One region of the Roseburia sp. CLA-AA-H209 genome, then DNA from elsewhere that is predicted to be linked to it. Evidence: a T-box and tRNA genes for the amino acid it is inferred to sense, from the RefSeq annotation. Region 1 holds a T-box; the other holds one or more tRNA genes.
What was found. The T-box of region 1 lies ahead of LKD41_RS01115 (proline--tRNA ligase). A T-box ahead of a tRNA ligase gene usually reads a tRNA of that ligase, here a tRNA-Pro.

Region 1 (10,351 bases):
GAGACGTGATAGAGATTAGTCATTTGACGAAAAAATACGGGACGCATGTAGCGGTAGATGATTTGAATCTTACCATTGAGCCGGGAAGAATATATGGCTTCTTAGGACCAAATGGTGCAGGCAAATCAACTACAATGAACATGATTACCGGATATCTGGGGGCAACAGAGGGAACCATTAAAATCAATGGATTTGATATTTTGGCACAGCCGGAGGATGCAAAGAAATGTATTGGCTATTTGCCGGAGCTGCCACCTTTATACATGGATATGACGGTGGAAGAATATCTTTTGTTTGCAGCAGAACTTAAGAAGATTCCAAAGGAGAAACGGAAACTCTATGTAGAAGATGCCATGGCAACCACAAAGATTACTGATATGAGAGGCAGACTGATTAAAAATCTGTCCAAAGGATACCGGCAGAGAGTCGGACTGGCGCAGGCAGTCTTAGGTTATCCGGAAGTTATTATATTAGATGAGCCTACAGTAGGCTTAGACCCGAAACAGATTATTGAAATCCGTGATCTGATTCAGAGTCTTGGAAAGAAGCATACTGTAATTTTAAGTTCCCATATTCTTTCGGAAGTCCGGGCAGTATGTGATTACATATTTATTATTTCCCATGGAAAATTAGTTGCATCGGAAGAAACAGAAGAACTGGTAGAGCGGATGTCCGGTGGACAGGTAATAGAGCTTAAGTTAAAAGCTGAAGAAGAAAAAATAAAAGAAGTTTTTGCAGATGCAGAACATATTACTGCAGTAGAAACGAAAGAACTGCCGGAGGATGGAGTTACTGAGGTGACTGTAACGGCAGAAAAAAATAAAGATGTCAGAGAAGAGATTTTTCATATTTGTGCAGAAAGTGATATGCCGATTTTGGAAATGATAAACGGTGGTAAATCGCTGGAAGATATCTTTCTTGAACTTACATCAAAGGAGGAAGAATAATGCGTGCAATATGGAAAAGAGAATTAAAATCTTATTTTCAGACGGTGACCGGATGGCTTTTTATTGCAGCAACACTGGCACTGTTTGGCCTTTATTTTTATGTATACAATATGTATTATGGTTCGACAGATATCAGCAGTACTTTATCAGCAGTAACGTTTCTGTTTCTGGTTACTGTGCCGATTCTTACGATGCGTACCCTGGCAGAGGAGCGGAAGAATAAGACAGACCAGCTGATTTTAACTTCGCCGGTATCAGTAGAAAAAGTGGTTCTGGCAAAATATCTCGCCACCGGAACCGTATTTACCATCAGTGTAGCGGTTATGTGTCTGGCACCGTTAATTATGTCAGCATATGGAAACGTTGCTTTTGCAAAGAGCTATGTGGGAGTACTGGGTTTCTGGTTATATGGTATGACCTGTATTGCCATTGGAACCTTTGTATCTTCACTGACAGAAAGTATTGTAATTTCTGCAGTATTAACCTTTGTATTTCTCTTTGTGGGATATCTGATGACCGGAATTACCAATCTGATTTCACAGAATGGAAATATTATTACAAAGATTTTAGGCTGTTATGATTTGACAAAACACATGGATATGCTGATGCAGGGAATTCTTGATGTATCCGGCATTGTATATTATATTTCCATGATTATCCTGTTTTTGTTCCTGACGGTACAGTCCATACAGAAGCGTCGCTGGAGTATGAGCAGTAAGAAATTAAAGCTTGGCGTATTCAGTTCTGCCATGGTTGTGATCGGAATCGTGGTTACAGTCGCAGTAAACCTTGTAGTAAATGCATTGCCATCTTCCATTACATCTATTGATTTGACAGCACAGAAGATGTATTCCATTTCTGATGATACAAAAGAGATTCTTCATAATCTGGATGAGGATGTCACAATTTATGTTCTGGAAGCGGAAGGAAATATGGATGATACTCTTGCAACGACATTAAAGCGTTATGAAGGCGAATCTTCCCATATTTCGGTAGAATATAAAGACCCCTCCGTTTATCCGAATTTTTACCGGGATTATACGGATGATACATCTATCACCAGAAAGAGTCTGATTGTAGAAAGCAGTAAACGTTCCAAAGTAATTAATTACAGCAATATTTATGAGACCAGTATAGATTACAGTACTTATAGCAGCCAGACTACAGGTTATGATGGAGAGGGACAGCTTACCAGTGCCATTTCCTATGTCACATCGGATGAAATGCCGGTTATGTACGAACTGCAGGGACATGGTGAGACAGCATTGAACGGTAATTTTAAAGATGCTATTGAGAAAGCAAATGTCACTTTAAACAGCCTCAACCTGATGCAGGCAGACAGCATTCCGGAAGATGCACAGGCACTTATTATCAATGGACCGACCTCTGATTTTTCATCCGATGATGCGTCAAAAGTAATTGATTATATCAATAAAGGTGGAAAACTTTTTGTAACGCTATCTTATACAGATGCTGATATGAGTAATTTTTATTCGGTTTTAAATGAGTTTGGCATTACTGCAGTAGACGGAATGGTGATGGAGAGCAATACCGGTTCTTATTATCAGGCACCATATTATCTTTTACCAAATGTAGAAAGCAGTGCGCTGACTTCCGGTGTGGATGGCTATGTATTTACACCGTATGCAGTAGGTCTTACCTATAATACCGATACCGAAAATGTAACCTATACACCTTTACTTACCACTTCGGATGCAGCGTACAGTAAGACAGATGCTACAAGCTCCTTAGAGCAGACGGAGGATGATATTGCAGGACCGTTTACGGTAGGATTAAAGGCGGAAAAAACCATGGATGATACAATCGCAGATATTCTTGTATATTCTTCCATGAGTATGTTTACGGATGATGCAGACAGTATGGTATCCGGAAATAATTTATCCGTATTTTCAAAATCCATTGCAAGCTATATTCCGGAAGACAGCAGTTCAGCAGTTGTGATTCCGGTCAAAGAATATGACAGCGGTACCCTGACCGTACCGGCTTCGGTTGTCATTGCATCAGCTGTAATCGGCATTGCAGTAATTCCGTTATTGCTTCTTGCAATCGGTATCGTAATCTGGATGAGAAGGAGAAAGAAGTAATGAAGAAACAGAAAAAACAGTTGATTGCTTTATGCATCCTGCTTCTTATCTGTATTGTTGCATGGGTTAGCCTGACGAAGTGGAATAAAAGCCAGGAACAGAAAAAACAGGAAGAGGAAGAAGCATCCAAAGTTATGGTGACAGACATTTCAACAGAAGATGTAAAAGCATTTTCTTATCAGTATAATAATGAGACACTGTCTTTTGTAAAAGAAGATGACACCTGGTATTATGAGGCAGATAAAAGCATTGCATTAGACCAGGATGCCGTGGAAACATTGGTTACCACCGCAGCACAGTTTACAGCAGACCAGGAAATCAGGGATTATGAGGACTTGTCAGAGTATGGACTTGAAACGCCGTCAAATACCATTACACTGACGACAGGGGATGGAACAACAACACTTCTGATTGGAAATAAAAATGACATGCTGAGCCAGTATTATGTAAAGACGGATCAGTCTGACAGTATTTATCTGGCAGGAAGTGCAGTATATACCACTTATCAGAAAGGAATCGCGGATTTGACTGCAGCAGAAAGCACAACCGAAATTGCGGAATAAAAGGATTGACAAGTAAAATATCCATTGGTAAAATATATGAGAAAGTGTGGAAGAGAAATAGTAATCATTGGAAGCCTTCAGAGAGAAAACGGCAGGTGAGAGTTTTTGACGGAAGATGATGAACCGGTCTTGGAGCTGCATATCCAAGCAGAAGTGAAGGTATGTCGGGTTCTCCCGTTACAGAGAGAAGGCATAAGAAGATGTGCCGGAGTGCAGGAGCAGTCCTGAATTTAGGTGGTACCACGGATGAAACATTCGCCCTAAGCTAAATCATAGCTTAGGGCTTTTATATTGCTTTAAGCAGATGAGTCGCAAGAATAGAAAAAGGAGATAAGAAAATGAAACTGGAAAAATTAGTTGGTGACCGGTTTAAAGAGAGACCGGCAGATTGTGTGATTGACAGTCATGCACTTATGGTAAAAGGTGGATACATCAAATATGTGGCAAATGGTATCTATTCTTCATTCCTGCCATTAAAGAGAATTACACGTAAGATTGAGCAGATTCTTCGTGAAGAGATGGACAAGGTAGATGGACAGGAAGTACAGTTCCCGGTTGTTATGCCTGCATCTATCTGGGAAGAATCCGGAAGATATGAAAGCATCGGAGACGAGCTGCTTCGTTTTACAGACAGAAACGGTGCCAAGATGGTACTTGGTATGACCCACGAAGAAGCAGCCGTGCAGCTGGTTCGTGAGTATGCACAGAGCTATACCAAATATCCTTTTATGATTTATCAGATTCAGACCAAATTCCGTGATGAAGCAAGACCTCGTGCCGGATTAATCCGTGTGAGAGAATTTACCATGAAGGATGCATATTCCTTCCATACCAGCCAGGAAGATTTGGAGCAGTATTATCAGAGAGTACACAAGGCATATGAGCGTATTTTTGAAAGAGCCGGTATTCCGGAAGTAGTATCCGTTGCATCTGATTCCGGCATGATGGGTGGAAGTCTTTCCCATGAGTTCATGCTTCTTACTCCGATTGGAGAAGATTCCATTGTACTTTGTGATGATTGTGGATACAAAGCAAATATGGAAGCTGCAGAAAATATTTCTGACATTCCAAGAGCCGCAGAATCAGCAGAACTGGAAAAGGTTCATACACCAAATATCCATACCATTGAAGATATCTGTGAATTCTTTGGTGATAAGACAAACAACTCCTGTAAAGCAGTTGTTTATCAGAAAAATTCAGATGACAGCTATGTGGTTGTATTTATCCGTGGCGATCTGGAAATCAATGAGACCAAGCTTGTTAATTATCTTGGTGATCAGATTCATGCTGCTGTTATTACAGAAGAGTGCGGATTAAATGCAGGCTATATCGGACCGGTTGGCTTACATATCAATGCACCTCATGTGGTTTTATATGATAAGTCTCTGGAAGGAAGAAATAACTTATCCTGCGGAGCAAATGAAGAGGAATACCACTTCAAAGGACTTGATATGGAGCGTGATGTAAAAGACGCAGAATATCATGATTTTGCTAAGGTATACGAAGGTGGAATCTGCCCGAAATGTGGTAAGAAGACCGTCCGTATTTCTAAAGGTATTGAAGTGGGAAATATCTTCCAGCTCGGAACCAAATATACCAAGTCCATGAAGATGACTTATGTAGATAAAGATGGTGAGAGACAGACTCCAATCATGGGCTGCTATGGAATCGGTGTCGGAAGACTTGCTGCTGCTGTATGTGAAGCCCATCATGATGAGTATGGTCCAATCTGGCCAAAAGAAATTGCTCCATGGCAGGTCCACCTTTGCGCAGTAAGACCGGACAATGAAGAAGTAAAGGCTTTTGCTGATGATTTATATGAGAAAATGCAGAATGCCGGTATTGAAGTTATCTATGATGACCGTACCGTAAGTGCCGGCGTTATGTTTGCCGATGCAGACCTTCTTGGAATTCCACTTCGTGTTATCGTAAGTCCTAGAAATATGAAACAGGGAATCGTTGAAGTGACATCCCGTGATAAGACCTTAAAGGAACAGGTTCCGGTAGAAAACGTATTTGAAGAAATTCAGAAGTACTTATAAGAAGAGATTAAAAATAGCATATAGTGAATGATATGAGAAGAACTCCTGCCGGTTGGAAAACAATCAGCAGAAGTTCTTTTTATGCGAGTAGCGAGAAAAATCGCATGCCTGCATGCAGATTTGGCGAGCACCGCGATAACTCGAGAAACTCGCAAAGCGTGTTTTTCGTAGTTAGTGCGTCTGTTTATTGATATAGCTTGTCTTAAATTTTGAATACATAATCTTCTGGCTGCGGTACAGTCCGTAATAGCCGGAGAGCATATAGCTGAATGCAATCGCAAGAAGCAGGAATGGCATTGCAGCGAAACCGAACATTTCAAAGCTGATCAGCAAAGAAGTAATCGGGCTGTTGGTGACACCACAGAAAATGGCGGCCATACCGATGGCGGCACATAAGGTTGGGGAGAAACCGGTCAACGTTCCAAAGAGACAGCCGAAGCTTGCACCGATAAAGAAAGTAGGAACAATTTCGCCACCTTTAAAGCCGGCACCAAGGGTCAGGGCGGTAAAAATGATTTTTAAAAGAAAAGCTTCCGGAGCCACTGTGCCGTCAAAACATTTGGAAATAATATTAACGCCGGTTCCATTGTAATCCTGATTACCTACCAGAAGGGTGAGGAGAATAATGATGCAGCCGCCTGCCGCAGCACGAAGGTAAGGATTTTTGATAAATTTACGGTAAATGGCTTCACTGTAATGTAAGGAAATACAGAACAGGATACTGACCAATGCACATAAAACGGCAAGAATCGTTACGGTAACTGCAGAAGAAATTCCAAATTCCGGAATGTCTAAAATAGCAAAGGACGGCGGCGCAATCTGAAAGTGTAATGCCAGACCATGTGCTACTAAAGCAGAGATAACGCATGGCACTAATGCAGAATAGTGCATGATGCCGACACTGACTACTTCCAGCGGAAAAATAGCGGCAGCCATCGGTGTTCCGAATAAGGCGGAAAAAGCAGCACTCATGCCGCACATAATCATAATATGTTTATCTTTTTCATCAAAACGGAAAAGTCTTCCGAGAGAATTTCCGATGCTTCCGCCAAGCTGAAGTGCTGCACCTTCCCGGCCGGCAGAACCACCAAAGAGGTGTGTGATTAAGGTGGAGATAAAAATAAGCGGAGCCATACGCAGTGGAATTTCATCCCCGGAATGGATGGCGGAAAGCACCAGGTTGGTTCCAGTATCCTTTTCATCATGGAGAAGATGATAGAGCAGTATAATCATGATTCCACCCAGCGGAAGAAAGAAGATGAGCCATGGATAAGCAGTTCTTGTATCGGTGACCCATGTCATGCCAAAGTAAAAGGCAATTCCCACCATACCGATGAGAAGACCGGACAGAATAGAAAAAATAATCCATTTTATGGCGGTACGCAGACGGCGTAGATTGTGTTTGATTTTATGTATCACAAGTTCTTTGGTAACTGGTTCATTCATGATGTAGTAACTCCTTTTTATATAAAGTAAATATTATAAGCAGAAATTGTTTGTATTTTTTGAAAAATATATATTCTATAAGAAATAGTAGCATTCTGGAAATAAATTTACAAGATGAATGAAGAGATAAATGAAGAGAATTTTATTTGCAAAAAATAACCGGGGTGACTATAATAAGTGAAGGCTTTCTATAAAATCTGGAAATCACAGGCAATGGAGGAAGAAAGATGGAATCAGAAATCAGGATACGCCGGCAGATGATAGAGATTGGAAAAAGAATTTATCAGAGCGGAATGGTAGCTGCCAATGATGGTAATCTTTCTGTGCGTATATCAGAGAATGAAATTTTGTGTACGCCAACCGGAATATCCAAAGGATATATGACGGAAGAATGTTTATGTAAGATAAATCTGCAGGGAGAAGTCTTATCCTGTCAGGATGGGTTCCGCCCGTCTTCTGAAATGAAGATGCATTTGAAAGTATATGAAAAACGTCCGGATGTAAGAGCAGTTGTACATGCGCATCCGCCATATGCCACAACCTTTGCGATTGGCGGTCAGGCATTAAATCGTGCAATCATATCAGAATCCATTGTAAGTCTTGGCTGTGTGCCGGTAGCAGAATATGGTCTGCCGTCTACGCAGGAAATACCGGATGCCATTGCACCATATCTTGACTATTTTGATGCGTTGCTCTTAGCACATCATGGGGCACTGACTTATGGAAAGGACCTGACGGAAGCTTATTACCGGATGGAGTCGGTAGAATTATATGCAAGACTTCTTTACCAGAGTAAAATGATGGAAATGGACCGGGAGCTGGATGCAGATACGGTACACAAATTATGTCTGATGCGGGAAAAGGCAGGAATGAAGAATCCGGAAACAGTCTGTAGCAGTAAGAAATTATTATTTGAAAGCTGCCATGAGTGTATCCGCAGGAAAAATCTTTTGCCAGATGGATAGAAAAGAAAACGTTTGGCAGAAGGCAGCATTTTATAAGCAAGAAAAAGTTATTACAGAGAATAGCAGGAAACAGAAAAAGGAGATTAGAAGATGACAATAGAAGAAAGAGTAAAATTAGCAGAAGAAAAACACCACAGCGGATATAACTGTGCACAGGCAGTATTATGCAGTTACAGTGATAAGCTGGGTATTGATGAAGAAACTTTATTCCGTCTGTCGGAAGGATTTGGCGCAGGGATGGCAGATATGCAGGGAACCTGTGGTGCAGCAACCGGAATGTATATGATTGCAGGAGCACTGGGAAGCTCGGGAGCAATTGAAAAGGGCATGACCAAAGGCAGAACATATCAGACGGTAAAGGGACTGACAGCAGCATTTGATGAAAAAAACGGCTCTCATATCTGTAAAGAATTGAAAGGAATTGAAACCGGAAAGGTTTTGCGGAGCTGCGATGGCTGTATTGAAGATGCAGTCCGTATTGCAGAGCGCTTGTTTTCATAGAAAAAACACAATTTCATGGTAAAAGTGCACAAAAATGGAATGCCAAAATTATATAAGTGTACAAAATGTTAAAAACCCCATTGCTATTTTTGAGTAATGGGGTTATATTATATATATCCACTGAAAACGTTACCGAGAACGTAACCAACTAGGTTTCAGACAAGTCGGTATACAGATTGGGAAAGAGGTTTTCAGGAAGGATAGCATATTATATTTTAGGAGGATGTACTATGAAAAGAAAATTAGTATCTCTTATGTTAGTTGTATCTATGACAGCAGCTATGGTTGCTGGATGTGGAAGCGACGACAAGAAAACAGCTGACAATAATGCAGCAGGAACAGAGAAGACAGATGACAGCAAAGAAGCAGCAAGTGGTTCTGTTTACTACTTGAACTTCAAACCAGAACAGGATCAGCAGTGGCAGGATCTTGCAAAAGCTTATACAGATGAGACTGGTGTTCCAGTTGAAGTTGTTACAGCAGCATCTGGTACATATGAAGAGACTTTAAAGTCTGAGATAGCTAAATCTGATGCACCTACACTTTTCCAGGTAAACGGACCGGTTGGTCTTGCAGCATGGAAAGATTACTGCGCAGACTTATCAGGAACAGATGTTTATTCACATGTTAAGAGTGATGACTTTGTACTGAAAGATGGAGACGAAGTAAAAGGTATCGCATATGTACTTGAGACTTATGGTCTTATTTACAACAAAACCGTATTAAACGCATATTGCGGAATGGACGGAGCTAAAGTTACTTCTATTGATGAAATCAACAGCTTCGCAAAATTAAAAGAAGTAGCAGATGATATTCAGTCAAGACTTGCAGAAGTAAGTGAAGCAGCTGGTCCTGAATATGACCTTAAGGGTGCATTTACTTCAGCTGGTATGGATTCATCCTCTGACTGGAGATTCAAAACCCATTTAGCAAACCTTCCAATCTACTATGAATACAAAGCAGATGGAATCGAATCTACAGATGCTATCAAAGGAACTTACCTTGATAACTACAAACAGATCTGGGATTTATACACAACAGATTCTACTTGCGAAGGCTCTATGTTAGCAAGCAAGACTGGTGATGATGCAACAGCTGAATTTGGCTTAGGCGAAGCTGTATTCTATCAGAATGGTACATGGGCATACAATGATATTATCAATGCTGGTGTATTAACAGATGATGACCTTGGAATGATGCCTATCTACATCGGAGTTGATGGAGAAGAGAATCAGGGACTTTGTACAGGATCTGAGAACTACTGGTGTATTAATGCTAATGCTTCTGAAGAAAACATCAAAGCAACAGAAGATTTCTTGAACTGGGTTATTACAAGTGACACAGGACGTGACGTTGTTGCTAACCAGATGGGCTTCACAACACCATTTGATACATTTGATGATGGATATCAGGCAAGCAATGCATTCATGGATGCAGTTAACCAGTCCATTGCAGATGGTAAGAATTCTGTAGCTTGGTGCTTTACAACAATGCCTTCTGAGGCTTGGAAAGATGGCGTAGGTTCTGCATTAACAGCTTATGCTGCTGGAACAGGTTCCTGGGATGATGTTGTAACTGCATTCGTTGATGGCTGGGCTTCTGAGTACGCAGCAGCAAACGAGTAAGACTTATCACATATAATCAGAACAATATGTGAAAAAAAGGGCGGGCGGATATCGCCTGCCCTTTATAAAAGGGAAAGGAAAAATATTATGAACAAATCAATTAAAAAATATTTTCCTCTTTTTGCACTTCCAACGTTAGTTGCATTTACAATTGGTT
Region 2 (10,351 bases), on a different contig from region 1:
TGTGGTAACCGATTTGTCTGGATTTCTGGCAGGAACCTATGGCAGAGGAGTGCCATTCATTAACTATGCTACGACACTTTTGGCGGCGGCAGATGCATCTGTTGGTGGAAAAACCGCAGTAGACACACCACTGGCAACGAATCTGATTGGACTTTTTAACCAGCCGGAGAAAGTATATCTTGACATTGCAGCATGGAAAACACTGCCACAGCGACAGTTATCCAGTGGTATGGCAGAGACAATCAAACATGCCTGCATGGCAGATAAGGAAATGTTTGAATTCCTGGAAAAACATATGGAAGATATTTTTGCGGGAGACAGAGAAGCCTGTGAATACATCGCAAAGAAGAACTGCCAGATTAAATATGCTGTGGTAATGAAGGATGAAAAGGAGCAGGGCTTAAGAGAAATCTTGAATCTAGGACATACAGTAGGACGTGCCATTGAGACAGTCAGTGACTATAGACTGCTTCATGGAGAAGCACTTTCCATTGGAATGGTAGCTATGACAGAACTGGCACACCGACTTGGTTACATGACAGAAGAAGAAAAAACAGCAGTAAAGAATCTGTTAGAGAAAGCGAAGCTGCCGGTAGAGATTCCGGAATACATTGACCGGGAAGCCCTGGTTAAGAAATTATATACGGATAAGAAAGTCCGGGATGGAAAACTCCGTTTCGTTGTAGAGAAAGGAATCGGTGGAATCGTAGAGTTTGAGGAAGGCGTATTTGCTACACCGGTGGAAGAAGCCGTTGCAAGAGATATCATTATGAAAATGAAATAGTGAGCGATGAAAGTTAATGATAAGCTGATTGGCTTATCATTAATTATCATATAATGAGTGCAAAAGAAACACCCCTGTCAGATTGACAGGGGTGTTTCTTATGGCAGTGGTCTGGTGCTTTCTCCCTGGATGATAACAGGAAGCGTTGTATAGCTTTGGATGAGAAGTTCCGGGTTCTGAAGCTTACGGATCATCATGGAGCCTGCCTGCACACCGGTATCATAGACATTGATGTCTACAATGGTAAGCTGTGGGTCGATGATGCTGGAATATGGGTAGACGTCAAAGGTAAGTATGGCAATGTCATCCGGGATGGAAAGCTGCCGGTCTTTGACGGCCTGGATGACACCTAATGCGAGGGTGTTATTTTCACATACAATAGCGCGAGGCGGTACAGGCTGTGTCAGCATATCAGAAGTAACAGAATAAGCGTGCTGGCAGCTGGAATCGGTATTTCCGATACGGGCAGCCGGAATGTGAAAGCCTCTGTCTAACATGCCTGCCATAAATCCTTTTTGACGCTGGGCAGAAATATAATCGGTTTTGCGCTCTCCGATAAAGGCGACATCTGTATAACCACAGGCTATCATGTGGGCAGCGGCATATTCACCGGCAAGGGCGTGGTTGGTATCTACCCAGCATAAGCGGCTTTCAAAACTCGGATGCCCAATGATAATGTGTGGAAAGCCTGCATCCAGAATAAGATTTGCAATTTCTTTATTAATGGCAGAGCCGTGGATGATAAGACCATCGGAGGAACCGCTTGTGATAACTTCGCTGACTTTTTCTCCGGGATAGCGTTCTTCAGAAGTGTTGACAAGCGTCAGGGAATAGTTGTTTTCGGACAAGGTATGGTGTACGCCGCACATAATGTCAAACATATGCGGATTCCGATAAGCAGTATCTTTCTCCAGATTGGTAAGATAGACAATATTGGAAGTAGCACCTTTTGCAAAGCTTACAGCCCGGGAGTTAGGGGTATAATGAAGCTTTTCAATTGCTGCATGAACCTTTTCCACAGTGGCTGGGGATATGGTGGTCCAGTGATTTAAAACTTTAGAAACAGTGGATTTGGAAACACCGGCTTCATTGGCAACATCATTGATGGTAACAGACATAAAATACCTCCTGAAAAAATGTATAAATTTACAAATATAGTATAGCGGTTTCCTGACAAAGTCAATCGTTTTTGACAAATAAACATTGTAAACAAGGGAAAAAAGTGATAAATATAGACTTAGCAAGAGGAACCAATTGCATGAAAAAAAGAAAATAAAGAAAACGGTTTCCTAAAGAAACCGGAAAACGGAGGTATTTTTATGAAGAAAAGGGTGTTGAGTCTGTTGCTCTGTACCGCAATGACAATCGGCACATTATCCGGTTGTGGAAAAGAAGCAGGAAATGACGAAGGAAAGACTACAGAAGTACTTGGAAATGATGCAGAGGATGAAATGACAGAAGTAAAAATCTGGCATGATGGGGATGAGAATATCATGCAGACCATTGCGGATTGTGCGAATGAGAAACTGGCAGAGGATAATATCAAGGTTACCTTTGAAAAGAAGAGCGGTCTGACCGACCAGCTTCAGTTATATGGAAATGATGAATCCAACGGACCGGATATGTATCTTTATGCACATGATTCATTGGGAACATTTGCAGAAATGGGGATTTTAGCTCCGATTACGGATGTTATCAGTGAGGATGTAATGGCGGATTTATTACCGATGACCGTAGAAGCAGGTAATTATAAGGATACCCAGTACCTGATGCCGGTTTATTATGAGACATTGCTCTTTATGTATAATAAGGCAAAATGGGAAGGTGATGTGCCGGAAACAACAGATGAACTGTATGATTATATGGTAGCACATACCGATGTGGATGCAGGAACTTATGCGCTGGTAAATCAGCATTCTACCGCATACAATGTGGCACCGGTAATCAATGGTTTTGGTGGATATATTATTGATAAAGATGCAAATCCTGGATTAAATACACAGGAAACCAAGGATGCTATCGCATACAATCAGAAATTTGCAGCATTGGAGGCAGATGGAGATTACAACACAGTAACTGCATTATTCAATGAAGGCCAGGCAGCAGCAATCATTGGTGGACCATGGCTGGTATCCGGAATCAAGGCAGCGGGCATTGACCTTGGTATTAAATCCTTAGCGGATTTTAAACTTCCGAATGGAAACGGACTGGCACCATATTCAGGTGTACAGAGCATTGGTGTCTTAAAATATGCAGCAGAAAATAAGAAAGAAGCAATTGCAAAAGTATTAGAGACAATTGCAAGCCCGGAAGTAGGTATTGCATTGGCGAATAAATCAAACTGTGCACCGGCAAACAGCAAAGCATATGATGACGCAGATGTTGCTGCAAATGAGATGATTATGGCAATGAAAGCAACTGCAGAAACTGCACAGCCTATGCCAAACATTCCACAGATGAGCGTTATGTGGGGACCGACAGAAGAATTTTTGGCAGCAGTCAACAAATCAGGGGAAGATATTGACACTGCAGCAGAGACTTATCAGCAGGAGGCATTGGATGCCATTGCAGATATGCAGTAAGAAGGAGTTTATTTAGAAGCAATAAAGAGGAAAATTAGGAAGAGAAGTGTGTATATGAAGAACAAACGGAAATTAACACCATGGCTTTACAGTATGCCGGCACTGATATTGATTGGAATGGTTATTGTATTCCCGATTATTTATACGGGCTATATATCACTGACCAATATGAATCTTTTTCACTGGTCAAATTATGAATTTATCGGACTATCCAACTATAGCAGGGCATTATTAAAGGCAGATTCCGGTTTTCTTGGAGCATTGTTTACAACCTTACTTTGGACCGCATTAAATATGGTGATACAGGTAGTTGTGGCATATTTTATTGCATTGGGATTTCAAAGAGAAGATTTAAAGGGAAAACGTGTATACAAGACTCTTTTGATGTTCCCGTGGGCAATGCCTGCTTATGTGTCCATTCTTTTGTGGAGGGTAGGCATTTATAACACGGAGTTTGGTCTTCTGAATAAGATTCTGGTGGCACTTGGCTTTGGAAAGGTAAATTTCCTTTCCACCAATGTGCCGGCATTTCTCTCCTGCATGACTCTAAACCTGTGGATGGCATTGCCGTTTATGATTATGATGATAGACGGTGCACTGTCCAGCATTGACCGCAGCTATTATGAAAGCGCAGAACTGGATGGAGCAGGTTTCTGGTCAAAGAACATCCATATTACCGTTCCGGCAATGAAAGGAATTATTGCACCGGCGGTTATTATGACGACATTTACCACATTTAAGCAGTTTGATATCGTATATCTTCTTACGATGCAGAAGGGAGCATATTCAGGGGCAACCTTACAGACCGTAATTACTTATGCACAGCAGAATGCGTTTGTTTCAAATAACTATGGACTGTCCTCAGCGGTATCCATTATTATCTTTTTCCTCATCATGGTATTTTCGCTGTTTACCAATCGAGGGGTAAAGGAGGAAAATTATGACTAAGAAAAAGAGAAAACAGATTTTACAGCTTAGCGGATTACATATTTTTTATATTATACTGTGTCTGCTGGCACTGGTACCGATTTTATATGCGTTGAATCTTTCCTTTGAAAGGGGAAGTGGAGCATTGTCCTCCGGATTATCTTTGTTTCCAAAGGAATTTACACTGGATAATTATAAAAATATACTGACGCAGAAGCCGTTTTTGCGGTGGTTTTATAACTCTGCCGTATTAAGCTTCTTTACAATGGTCATTGCTATCGGATTTGCCATGGTGTCATCTTATGCATTTTCAAGATACCGTTTTAAGGGAAGAAATGGCATTTTAAAATTACTGCTTCTCTTAAATGCATTCCCACAGATTCTGTCCATGTTTGCATTATTCCGTCTTTTAAAACAGATGAATATGCTGGATACGAAACTGGGACTGGTGATTATTTATGCGGGAAGCATGTGCATTTTCTCTATCTGGAATATGAAGGGGTATTTTGATACCATTCCGATAGAAATCGAAGAAGCATCGAAAATTGACGGTGCATCGGATTTCCAGCTGCTGTGGAAGGTAGTAATGCCGCTGGCTCGTCCGGCAATCATTGTAACTTCCGTGATGGTACTTATTTTTGTATGGAATGAATATCTGTTTTCCACAACATTTCTACTGAATGAAAACAGTTATACACTGGCAGGTGGATTATATCAGTTACAGTCCAACGATTACACCAGAAGCTGGGGAATGTTCTCCGCAGCCGCTATCCTGGTATCTGTTCCGGTGCTGATTATTTTCTTCTGTATACAAAAGTATATGGTATCCGGTCTTACTGCAGGTGGTGTGAAAGGATAGAAATAAAATGGAAAAAGAAGCAATTTTGCATATTCCACTGTCACAATTTGCTTTTGCAGAAAAAGAAGACCGGCTGGTAATAAGAATCCGTTGTAAAAAGGGCGATTTAAAACGGTGCGTGCTGCTTTGGGGAGACCGGGTGGCAATGGAAGAGCCACTTCCGGTGAAACAAAGTGAAATGGAACATGTGGCATCCGATATGCTTTATGATTATTATGAAGTTAAGATTACGTCTCCGTATACCAGGGTATGCTATTATTTCCGGTTAGAGGACGATATAGAAAGCCTTTATTATTATGGAAGAGGATTTGCAGAGAAACTGTCCTGTGGCAGGGCAGAATATTTCCAGTTTCCATATATTAGAAGAGAGGATATTTTAGATATCCCGGAGTGGGCAGAAGACATTGTTATGTATCATATTTTCCCGGACAGTTTTGCAAATGACAGACGGGAACTGACGGAAAAAGCGACAAGGCATATGCTTTTGCCGGATGAAAAAAGCGACAGCAATGGAAAAATTTTACCGGACCGGATTTGTAAGAATCATCTGGGTGGTACACTGAAAGGAATTTGTGAAAATCTTGACTATATCGAAAAGCTTGGAATTAACTGCATTTATCTGAATCCGATTTTTGAAGCAGCGTCTTATCATAAATATGATACCATTGACTATTTTGAAATCGACCCCTGTCTTGGAAATAAAGCGGATTTAAAAGAACTGGTGCAGCAGTGCCACAAGAGAGGAATCCGGGTTATTTTAGATGGTGTATTTAATCATTGTGGAGCAGATTTTTTTGCATTCCGGGATGTGCGGCAGAAGGGAAAAGCATCAAGATATTATAACTGGTTTTATCACCTGCCGGAAACGATACAGTACGCTGATCCGCCGAATTATGAGGCGTTTGCCTATGTAAAGGAAATGCCAAAGCTTAATACCGGAAATCCTGAAGTGGTGGAGTACCTTTGCAATGTTGGAACTTACTGGATTCGGGAAGCAGATATTGACGGCTGGCGCTTGGATGTGGCAAATGAAATCAATCATGAATTCTGGAGAGTCTTCCGTCATGCGGTGAGAGCGGTAAAAGAGGATATATTTCTAATAGGTGAAATCTGGGAAGAAGCAGGCATCTGGCTTCAGGGAGACCAGTTTGATTCTACGATGAATTATACTTTTTCTTATCTGTGCCGGGATTTTTTTGGAAAGGGAGAACTTTCGGTCAGTGAATTTGATGCCCAGATGCAGCGGATGATTTACCGCTACCCATGGCAGGTGAGCCTGGCACAGATGAATTTTCTGGATTCCCATGATATTCCGAGATTTTTAAGCTATTGCAATGGAAATAGAAAGAGAATGGAGCTGGCATTTTTCTATCTCTTTATGGGAGTGGGCGTGCCATCGGTATTCTACGGGGATGAAGTGTATATCGAGGGAATGAAAGAACTGGAGTATCGGGCAGCCATGGACTGGCAGGCAGTAATGGAGCAGCAGGCAGAAAACAACAGATTACAGGGAAATCTGGCAGAGAAGTTCAGCTACTGGATTGCACTCCGAAAAGAGCATGTGGCATTACGCAAGGGCAATTACCGGACAATTTACTGCAATGATATAATGGGAGTATATGTATTTTTACGTAGTTTTGGGGACGACAAAGTCCTGGTATTTTTAAATACCGGCACCGGCAGTGTGACACTGACATCAGTGGAGGTTCCACAGCTGCAGGAAAAAAAGATAATTCTTTCTTCTTGTGAGGGAAAGCTTTTGGTTGTTTTGTAAAACAAAAGATATTTCTATAAATAGTACCGTTCCTTAAAAAGATAAGTGACATCTTTACATACTTGTGCTATACTTTGGAAAAGATAAAGAGACATAGGAAGGGGGACTTACTATGGTTATATTTATTGGAATTCTGATATTCGCCGCAATAATTGGATTTTATGCATGCTTTGGCCGGAGAATCAATGAAAATATCGGTTCCGGATTTGGAAAAGAATACATGAAAGACAAATGGGGAATGGATGAATAAAAGAGAGGTTTAAGAATGCCGGATGGATTTACCATCCGGCATTTTATATGCTGATTTGGAGAGTAAGTCATAGACTACTTCTTGATGCTTGCACGCCGTTTGACCTTTTCCTCGTAGAGTATTGCGTCGGAATGCTTTAATATATCGGTTAAAATAAAGGAAACAAATTCGTCACCGCCCAGTCTTGCAGTAATGGCATCCTTTGGCAGGCATTTACGCAGCCGCTCCATGCTGATATGACGCAGTGTGGTAAAGCCAGTGTACAGCTGGCAACCGCAGGAACTTCTCTGGTGAAAAATGGTTGACATCCGGCAGGATTGTGGCTTCTTTCCCTGACAGAGCATAAGCGCATTCTGTAATGCCTGGCAGCTGAACTGGAAGCTGCTGTGGGAAACACTGGTCAGTGGTGGTTCCATGGTTTTTGCGTGGTCAATGTCATATCCCACCAAAAGGTCTCTTGCAGCACAGACGCGGTATCCTGCCTTTGCCATATTATCATTTGCAAAAGCAATTGCCTCTAATTCCGGGTTGTGGTCTAGGATATATTCCACCTGCTCGGTGACAAGCTCTGAGTAGTTGTCAGCAATCAGGTATGGAATGTCCGGATCGTCAGGTGTGTCCTCTAACATCAGAAATGGAATATCTTTATAATGGGAAAGAAAGTCTGCCTTTACCTGGTTACTTTTAAAAATAGAAAGAGAACCATAGGTAATAATGAGTGCATCCGGTCTGGTAAAAAAAGTTGCTTCGGCATTGAAAAAGCCGTTCTTATGATTGACTTAAGTACAACATAAAACGATTAAGTAGAAAAGAAAATAAAAATATTACTGGACAAAAAATGTGATATATGCTAATATAGTTGAGCGTGTGAAAGAACTGAATAACGATGCGTGGCTCAGCTTGGTAGAGCGCTGCGTTCGGGACGCAGAGGTCGCAGGTTCAAATCCTGTCGCATCGACGAAAAAAACGAGTACACTGTTAGGTGTGCTCGTTTTTTATATGAAGATTTCTACCCAAATATTGTCTGGAATCATCTTGTCATGTTATAATGAACGTAAGCAAGTCAACATATAAGCGTGATTGGCGAGCTGCAATTGTTTATCAGGAGTTGATTTTCACTTGATAAATGAAAAGGTTGGAAAATAATACAATAAAGGAGAAGACACAATATGAGTATGGAACCGGATTTTCTTACTTTGACAATCGGAAAACAGAAAAATATTGCATTGATTGCCCATGATGGAAAGAAAGCAGAACTGATCCAGTGGTGCAAAGACAATGCAGAAACTTTAAAGAAGCATTTCCTTTGTGGAACCGGAACAACGGCAAAAATGATTACAGACCAGACGGGACTGCCGGTAAAGGGCTATAACAGCGGTCCGCTGGGCGGAGACCAGCAGATTGGTGCTAAGATAGTAGAGGGAAAAGTAGATTTCGTGATTTTCTTTTCAGATCCGCTTACTGCAGCACCTCATGACCCGGATGTAAAAGCACTGCTTCGTATTGCACAGGTATATGACATCCCGATTGCGAATAATAAGGCAACTGCAGATTTTATGATTCATTCCGAGTTGATGGATGAAGAATATAATCACAATGTGATTAATTTTAATAAGAATGTCAGACAGCGGGCATCGACGATAAAGTAATGTCAGCTAAACTACGAGAGACACGTAAAGCGTGTTTCTCACATAAAAAGGAGAGGCGGTGTGAATACTCACACCGCCCCTTTTCCCTTTTAATTATCCTGGTATTATCCCTCAATGGAAATATATTTCTTTTCTTCCACAGCAGGTTTTGCTTCTTTCTTCGGAACGGTCAGAGTCAGGATACCATTTTCAAAACCGCCTTTGATGTCATCCTGAGTAACGCCATTTCCGACATAGAAACTACGCTGGTAAGAGCCATAGTAACGTTCTTTACGGATATATTTGCCATCTTTGCCTTTTTCGTCCTTGTTGTCCTGGTGTTTGGCATTGACGATGAGGTATCCGTCTTTCAGCTCAGCCTGGATATCTTCTTTCTTAAAACCTGGAAGTTCAAATTCCAGTTCATATCTGTCGTCAAATTCCTTAACGTCAGTGTTCATGGCAGCACGGTTGTCTGCTGCAGGAGCATTGTAAGCTCCGAATGGAAATACATCATCGAATATATCATCTACAAAGTTGTTTGAAAAAATACTTGGTACTAACATAAGTCATTCCTCCTAAAATAGTCTATTGTAATTAGTAATAATGTTTCTTGTTTCTGTGAGCTTCTCTGGCTTCCTCAACAGCCTCATGGTCGGCTACATTAATTTTAGCTTTTACTTTTTTCTTTTTTAATGGATGTTTTGGATTTTTGTCTGACATAATAACATGCTTCCTTTCTTAATCTGAATCAGATACTATATAAAGTTCTGTTATCCTTCAATGGCGATGTACTTGTGGTCTTCCACAGCAGGTTTTGCTTCTTTCTTCGGAACGAAGAGTTTTAAGATACCGTGTTTAAATTCACCCTTGATATCTTCTTCGGTAACGGCATCGCCAACATAAAAGCTTCGGCTACAGGCTCCGGAATAACGTTCCTTACGGATGTACTTGCCGGATTTCTTATCTTTATCTTCCTCATCCAAGCCTTTGGCGGCACTGATGGTCAGGTAACCATTTTCTAAGGAAGCACTTACTTCGTCTTTCTTAAATCCAGGTAAATCAATGACCAGTTCGTAACCATTGTCCTGCTCCTTTATATCTGTCTTCATCAGACGTGCGGCTCTACGACCGTAAAGTTTTTTCTCAGTCTTTTTCATATCCATGTTATCGTCCATCCATGGAAAATCCTCAAAGAAGTCATCAAATAAATTCTCTCCAAAAATACTAGGCATCAACATAAGTCATCTCTCCTTTTTTAAATAAATCTATCTATGCTTGTTTACCTTGTTTCTTTGGAACCGGGATGTTTTAGGAACCTCTTTTTGTTCCTCTCCTTTGTTCTGACTACGTTATAACACCAATTATTAGCAATGTCAAGAGGTGAGTGCTAATAAATTTGTGAAAAATTTGTGAATTGGTTGCAAATTGCGAGAAAACTAAGGAAATATAAGGGAATACGCTGTGAAAAAGAAGAGAAAATAAGTGAATGTATTGCGAAAAAAGAAAGAATATTGCAGGAACTATGAGACTGTGTTATGATTTTT

Region 2: it encodes a tRNA-Pro, which carries the amino acid that the T-box ahead of LKD41_RS01115 (proline--tRNA ligase) is inferred to sense. The anticodon was not compared.

Annotation. Positions count from the first base shown of each region.
Region 1 covers NZ_JAJEQU010000001.1:213,312-223,662, reverse strand. The annotation lists gene LKD41_RS01130 (ABC transporter ATP-binding protein) at 6-947, shown strand; gene LKD41_RS01125 (Gldg family protein) at 947-3,052, shown strand; gene LKD41_RS01120 (DUF4340 domain-containing protein) at 3,052-3,615, shown strand; T-box leader at 3,654-3,881, shown strand; gene LKD41_RS01115 (proline--tRNA ligase) at 3,954-5,657, shown strand; gene LKD41_RS01110 (chloride channel protein) at 5,829-7,103, opposite strand; gene LKD41_RS01105 (class II aldolase/adducin family protein) at 7,331-8,068, shown strand; gene LKD41_RS01100 (C-GCAxxG-C-C family protein) at 8,159-8,569, shown strand; gene LKD41_RS01095 (ABC transporter substrate-binding protein) at 8,800-10,194, shown strand; gene LKD41_RS01090 (carbohydrate ABC transporter permease) at 10,282-10,351, shown strand, end outside.
Region 2 covers NZ_JAJEQU010000006.1:131,791-142,141, reverse strand. The annotation lists gene aroB (3-dehydroquinate synthase) at 1-784, shown strand, start outside; gene LKD41_RS07665 (LacI family DNA-binding transcriptional regulator) at 883-1,902, opposite strand; gene LKD41_RS07660 (extracellular solute-binding protein) at 2,104-3,366, shown strand; gene LKD41_RS07655 (carbohydrate ABC transporter permease) at 3,421-4,314, shown strand; gene LKD41_RS07650 (sugar ABC transporter permease) at 4,307-5,152, shown strand; gene LKD41_RS07645 (glycoside hydrolase family 13 protein) at 5,160-6,926, shown strand; gene LKD41_RS07640 (hypothetical protein) at 7,039-7,176, shown strand; gene LKD41_RS07635 (hypothetical protein) at 7,251-7,805, opposite strand; tRNA gene LKD41_RS07630 (tRNA-Pro) at 8,061-8,134, shown strand; gene LKD41_RS07625 (methylglyoxal synthase) at 8,352-8,825, shown strand; gene LKD41_RS07620 (Hsp20/alpha crystallin family protein) at 8,930-9,370, opposite strand; gene LKD41_RS15670 (hypothetical protein) at 9,402-9,527, opposite strand; gene LKD41_RS07615 (Hsp20/alpha crystallin family protein) at 9,578-10,045, opposite strand.